Cupriavidus necator N-1: one gene and its partner. The protein of the gene in region 1 binds, or shares a complex with, the protein of each later gene. Links are inferred from orthologs where the notes say so. Each region holds a gene or a part of one and is shown on either strand. Other genes may lie near its edges.

What was found.
Region 2: the proteins of CNE_RS15970 (region 1) and dsbD are in contact, whole or in part, in a crystal structure (PDB 1JZD), measured with the Escherichia coli proteins. The link is inferred for Cupriavidus necator N-1 from one-to-one orthologs.

What each region holds. Positions count from the first base shown.
Region 1 is NC_015726.1:3,409,553-3,412,815, reverse strand. What follows is about bases 1-2,953. They hold CNE_RS15970 (DsbC family protein), read left to right. Parts: upstream 1-1,074; coding sequence 1,075-1,833; downstream 1,834-2,953. Other genes in these bases: acuI (acrylyl-CoA reductase (NADPH)), read left to right, coding at 1,946-2,950; CNE_RS15975 (UbiH/UbiF family hydroxylase), read left to right, coding at 1-1,023. In the rest of the region: CNE_RS15960 (M61 family metallopeptidase), read left to right, coding at 3,021-3,263. UniProt on the Escherichia coli protein: Acts as a disulfide isomerase, interacting with incorrectly folded proteins to correct non-native disulfide bonds.
Region 2 is NC_015726.1:3,548,053-3,551,345, forward strand. The notes cover bases 311-3,293. They hold dsbD (protein-disulfide reductase DsbD), read right to left. Parts: upstream 2,765-3,293; coding sequence 857-2,764; downstream 311-856. Other genes in these bases: CNE_RS16595 (magnesium transporter CorA family protein), read left to right, coding at 311-835; cutA (divalent-cation tolerance protein CutA), read right to left, coding at 2,838-3,221. Outside these bases: more of CNE_RS16595, read left to right, coding at 1-310. UniProt on the Escherichia coli protein: Required to facilitate the formation of correct disulfide bonds in some periplasmic proteins and for the assembly of the periplasmic c-type cytochromes.

The DNA of each region.
Region 1 (3,263 bases):
CGGATCCAGCCGGTGCGTGACATGCGCGTGTTCGGCGATGTCAGCGCGGCCGAGACTTCACCCAGCCTGGACGGGGACCTGCACTTCTCGGCCTACGCGGCCGCCGTGCCGCAGCTGGCGTGGATCATCGAATCCGGCCACGTCGAGCGCGCACTGGATACGGCGCTGGGCTTTCAGCATCAAGTGACCTGGCACGACGCCACGGCGAGCGCGTTCGAGCGCGATCCGGACGGTGTCACGCTGACCCTGGGCAATGGCGAAAAGCTGCGCACGGCCTGCGTGGTCGGCGCCGACGGCGCGCGCTCCTGGCTGCGCCAGCAATGCCATATCGGCGTCAGCACGCGCAAGTACCGCCAGCTGGGCGTGGTCGCCAATTTTGCCTGCGAGCGGTCGCACCACGAAACCGCGTGGCAGTGGTTCCTGGGCGCGCCCGAAAAGCTGATGGCCGACGAGGAACCCGCCAACGGCGAAGTGCTGGCGATACTGCCGCTGCCGGACAACCATGTGTCGATGGTCTGGTCCGCCGACGAGGCCCACGCGCACGAACTGCTGGCGCTGTCGCCCGAGGCCCTGGCCGCCACCGTGATGCAGGGCGCCAGCGGCGCGATCGGCGCGCAGTTCGGCGCGCTGCGCTGCGTGACCCCGGCGCAAGGCTTCCCGCTGGTGCTGCAGCGTGCCGACCACTTCGTGCAGCCGCACGTGGCGCTGGTGGGCGACGCCGCCCACGTGGTGCATCCGCTGGCCGGGCAGGGCATGAACCTGGGCCTGCGCGACGTGGCGGAACTTGGCCGCGTGATGGCCGACAAAGAACCTTTCCGCAGCGAGGGCGACCTGCGCCTGCTGCGCCGTTACGAGCGCGCCCGCGCCACCGACCTGTTGTCGCTGACCGCGGCCACCGACGGCCTGCACCGGCTGTTCTCGCTGCCGGGCGGCGTGGCGCGCGTGGTGCGCAACACCGGCATGCGCGCGGTCGGCGGACAGTCCTTGCTCAAGCGCTTCCTGATCGCGCGCGCGCTCGGCTGACCGCGGCCGCACCCACGATCCGATCCCTTTACCGAATACTCTGGAGCCCACATGTTCTCATTCCTGCGCCGCCGCCCCGCCATCAGCGCCGCGATCACCGCCATCGCCGGCGGGCTGGCCGCGGCGGGTTTCGCGCTGCATGCCATGGCTGCCAGCGAGCCCGGCACCGACCGCATCAAGGAGTCGCTGCAGAAGGTGCTGGGCGGCCGCGCCGAAGTGAAGAGCGTGAGCAAGACCCCGGTGCCGGGCCTGTTCGAGGCCAATATCGGCGGGCAGGTGGTCTATACCGACGCCTCAGGCCGCTACATCCTGAACGGCGAGATGATCGACACCCGCACCGGCGCCAACCTGACCGAAGAGCGGCTGGCCGAGATCAACCGCATCAAGTGGTCGGACCTGCCGCTGGCGCGCGCGATCAAGTGGACCAAGGGCGATGGCAGCCGCCAGGTGGCGGTGTTCTCCGACCCCAACTGCGGCTACTGCAAGCGCATCGAGCAGACCTTCCAGCAGATGGACAACATCACCGTGTACACCTTCCTGTACCCGGTGCTGTCGCCGGATTCCGAAGCCAAGGCCAAGCAGGTCTGGTGCGCTTCTGACCGCACCAAGGCCTGGCGCGACTGGATGCTCAAGCAGGTGGCGCTGAGCGGCAACGGCAGCTGCAAGACCCCGCTGGAAGAGAACCTGGCATTGGGCCACAGCCTGAACGTGACCGGCACGCCGGCGGTGTTCTTCACCGACGGCACCCGCATCCCCGGCGCGGCGGACGTCGCCACGCTGGAACGCAAGCTCGCCAGCATCAAGAAATAAGCGCGCGCCGGACCTGTCCCGGCCCGATCGACGGCCGGACTTGTCCGGCCGTTCTGCTTTCTGCCTTTTCCCTGATTCCATGCGATCGCCGGCAGGCGACAAAGGAGACACCATGACCTTCCAGGCATTGCTGCTGACCCAGGCCGACGGCGCCACCCAGGCCAGTATCGCCACGCTCGACGACGCGCAGCTGCCCGCCGACGGCGATGTGCTGGTTGCCGTCGATTACTCCACCATCAATTTCAAGGACGGGCTCGCGATCACGGGCCGCTCGCCGGTGGTGCGCAAGTGGCCGATGGTGGCGGGCATCGACGGCGCCGGCACGGTGCTGGAGTCCGCGCACCCGCGCTGGAAGGCTGGCGACAAGGTGGTGCTCAATGGCTATGGCGTGGGCGAGACGCACTGGGGCTGCCTGGCGCAGCGCGCGCGCCTGAAGGGCGACTGGCTGGTGCGCCTGCCCGACGCCTTCACCACGCGCCAGGCCATGGCGATCGGCACCGCGGGCTATACCGCGATGCTGTCGGTGCTGGCGCTGGAGCGCGGCGGCGTCAACGGCCCGGTGCGCCCGGGCGATGGCGAGGTGCTGGTGACCGGCGCCTCGGGCGGGGTGGGGACGGTGGCGATCTCGCTGTTGAGCAAGCTTGGCTACAAGGTGGTGGCCTCGACCGGCAAGACCAGGGAAACGGATTTCCTGAAGGCGCTGGGCGCCGATGACGTGATCGACCGCGCCGAACTGGGCGTGCCCGGCAAGCCGCTGCAGAAAGAGCGCTGGGCCGCGGTGGTCGACTCGGTCGGCTCGCACACGCTGGTCAATGCCTGCGCTCAGGTGCGCTACGGCGGCGTGGTGACGGCGTGCGGGCTGGCGCAGGGCCTGGACTTCCCGGGGTCGGTGGCGCCGTTCATCCTGCGCGGCATCACCTTGCACGGCATCGACAGCGTGATGGCGGCGATGCCGCTGCGCGAGCAGGCCTGGCAGCGCCTGGCCAGCGACCTGGAGCCGGACCGGCTCAATGCGCTGACGCGCGAGATCGGCCTGGGCGATGCGATCGAGGCGGGCCGCAAGATCATGGAAGGCGGCATGCGGGGGCGCGTGGTGGTGGATGTGAATCGCGGCTGATCGGGCACCGTCGCCCTGATGCACCACCGCGTCGGCGCCGCCCGCAGGCGCCGACGTTACAATCCAGCCCATGACGCCGATCCGCTACGCCATTGCCCCGCTTCAGCCTGAAGCGCACCTGTTTGCCGTCACCGTTACCGTGAGCGAGCCCGATCCCGCCGGCCAGTGTTTCTCGCTGCCGGCCTGGATCCCGGGCAGCTACATGATCCGGGACTTCGCGCGCAATATCGTGCGCATCCGCGCCGACGCGGGCGGGCGCGAGGTCAGCCTGACCAAGCTCGACAAGCAGCGCTGGCAGGCCGCGCCGGTCAGC
Region 2 (3,293 bases), 140 kb from region 1 along the record:
CTATCCGCCCGGCTTCCTCCCGGCACTGGCCAGGATCGACACACAGCCGGTCACGTTCTTCATGTTCGACACGGTGCTGGTCACGGTGCGCTCGGGGCAGTCGCGCACGGTCGACCAGGTGCGCCAGCGCCTGCTGGAGCTGTGCCAGGCACCGCGCCCGCAGGCCACGCCCGTGCGCAACGGCCAGCCGCTGCTGCACGGCGTGCGCCCGCCCAGCCGGCCCGAGGACCTGATGCTGCGCCTGCTCAATGCGATGGTCGACCGCTACCTGGAACTGCGCGCGCCGCTGACGCGCCAGCTCGACCGCTGGCAGCGCGCGCTGCTGAACTCGCGCCGCAGCTTTTCAAGCTGGGAGGGACTGCTGGATGCCCGCATCCAGCTGCGCAAGCTGGAACACCTGAGCGAAGAGCAACGCGACGCGCTGCAGGAATTCCGTGACAGCCTGCTCGATAACCGCTACAGCAGCGACCAGCCCGGCGGCCCGGCCAATGCGCCGGGACGCGACGAGGTGCTGCTGGTGCGCATCAACGACGTGATGGAGCACATCCAGCGCGTGCTGGCGCACGCCAGGCGACTGGAGGATTCGATCGAGTCGGCGGTGCAGATTCACTTCTCGGCGGTGGCGCACCGGACCAACCGCACCATGCGCACGCTGACGCTGATCACGGCGCTGTTCATGCCGCTGACGCTGATCACCGGCGTCTTCGGCATGAACTTCGACCGCATGCCCTGGCTGCGCGAGCCGGACGGGTTCTGGTGGTCGATCGGCCTGATGGGCGCCGTGGCGCTGGGGCTGGCCGCACTGTGGGCGCTGGGGCGGCGGCTGGAGCGCTAGCAGCGCAGCGCCAGGTACGCCTCAGGTACTGGTACGCGTGCCAAAGGCCCGCTCCAGGCTTTCCAAGAAGCGGTTGGCCGACTGGTAGCCGATCACGCGCACCGGGCGCTCGCGCCCGTCGGCCCCGAACAGGATGATGCCCGGCGGCCCGAACAGGCCGAAGCGCTTGAGCAGCGCCTTGTCGTCGGCATTGTTGGCGGTCACGTCCGCCTGCAGCAGCACGATCTCCGACAGCCGCGCGCGCACGCGCGGATCGACGAAGGTTATGTGCTCCATTTCCTTGCAGCTGACGCACCAGTCGGCGTAGAAATCCAGCAGCACCGGCTTGCCTGCGGCCGCGGCCTGCGCCACGCGGGCATCGAGCTCGGCCACGCTGCGCACGCGCTCGAAGCGCACCGTCTGCGCGCCAGAAGAGGCTTCTGCGCCACCGCGTGCCACGCTCAGGTGCGACAGCGGCTGCAGCGGATCGCGCCCGCCCGAGGCCACGCCGATCAGCACGATCGCCGCTGCGATCGCAAACAGCACGCCCACGCCCTTGCCCACCCGCGCCAGGTTGCGCGGATCCGGGCCCAGGGCGTCAAAGGCGCCCAGGAACACCGCCGCCACCAGCAGCAGCACCGCCAGCGCCAGCATCGAGGCCCAGGCCGGCAGCACCGGCCCCAGCATCCACAGCGCCACGCCCAGCAGCAGGAAGCCGAAGAAGCGCTTGGTGACCTCCATCCAGCGCCCGGCCCGCGGCAGTAGGTTGCCCGCGCCGACGCCCACCAGCACCAGCGGCACGCCCATGCCGAGCGCCATGGCGAACAGCGCCGCGCCGCCGATCACGGCATCGCGGGATTGCGCGATATAGGCCAGCGCCCCGGCCAGCGGCGCGGTGACGCATGGCCCGACGATCAGCGCCGAGATCGCGCCCATCGCCGCCGCACCCGCCACCTGGCCGCCCTGACGGCGGTTCGACGATTCGGTCAGGCGGGTCTGCCAGCGCCGCGGCAGTTGCAGTTCGTACAGCCCGAACATCGAGAGCGCCAGCGCCACCATCAGCGCCGCGAACAGTCCCAGCACCCACGGTGTCTGCAGCGCGGCCGACAGGCCCTCGCCCAGCAGCCCGGCAGCCACGCCGACCGCGGTGTACACCACCGCCATGCCCAGCACGTAGGCCAGCGACACCAGCAGCGCACGGCCGCGCGTGACGTGCTCGCCCACCACGATGGATGACAGGATCGGCACCATCGGCAACACGCAGGGGGTGAACGTCAGCAGCAGGCCCAGGCCGAAGAACAGCGCCGCGATCAGGGCCAGGTTGCGGCTCGCCAGCGCACCGGCGATGCGGTCGCTGTCGTCGGCACGCAGCACCGCCGCCGCGCCGGGCGTGGCCGGCTCCGGTGCCAGCGCCGCCGCGGGCGCGTCCGAGCGCCCGCGCTTGCCGAACAGGTCGGCCAGCCCGCTGCTGCCGACCTTGTACACGCTCTCCATCGGCGGATAGCACAGGCCCTTGTCGGCGCAACCCTGCGAAGTGACCGTCAGCGACCACTTGCCGTCCGCCGGCGCCGCGTCCACCGGCACGCGGATGACCACGCTGTCGCGGTAGGTCTCCATCTCCTTGCCGAAGGTCTCGTCGAACTTGACCTTGCCGTGCGGATACACCGGCGTTCCCAGCTTTACGTCGGCGGGCTGCGCGGCAAAGGCGAAGCGCTCGCGGTACATGTAGTAGCCGGGCGCAACCTCGAAGCGCACCTCGACCGTCTTGTCGTCAAGCTGGCTCGCGGCGAAGCGGAAGGCCTGCTCCGGCGGCAGGAAGTCGTCTTCGGTGGCGGCATGCGCGCCGCCCGCCAGGCACACCCAGGCCAATGCCGCCAGCAGCGCTGCGGCAATATGCCGCGCCCAGTCCTGCCCGCGCGCGCGCTCCGGAAGTGCCAAACCGATGTTCATGTCGCTGTTTCCTGTCTGTCTTGAACCGGGGTTACCTGCGTACCCGCTGCTGCGCTGCGGGCGCCGTTGCCCCCTACTTTGCCGGCGCTGCGGCGGTCTCGGTCTCGCTGCGGACCCAGGCCAGGTACGGCGCGTAACCCGCCGTCACCGGCCAGGCAATGAGCTCCGGCACGTCGTAGGGGTGATGTTGCCGGATCACGGCCTCCAGCGCAGCGTAGCGTGCGCGCGTGGTCTTGATCAGCAACGGCCACTCCTGCGCGCGCTCCAGCTTGCCCTGCCACCAGTACTCGGACTCGACCGGCGCCAGGCGGTTCACGCAGGCGGCGGCGCGCGCCTGCAGCACTACCTGCGACAGGTGCGCCGCGGTCTCGGCATCGGGGGTATTGGTGATCACGACGATCACCTCGGCCGGATCGCCCGGGGCGCCGGCATCCGGCTGGCTGGCATGGCTTTGCATCGACATCTCCTTGCGGCAGGCACGGCAGCGGCCCAAAAAACAAAAGAGCCAGGCAGAAGCCTGGCTCGATTG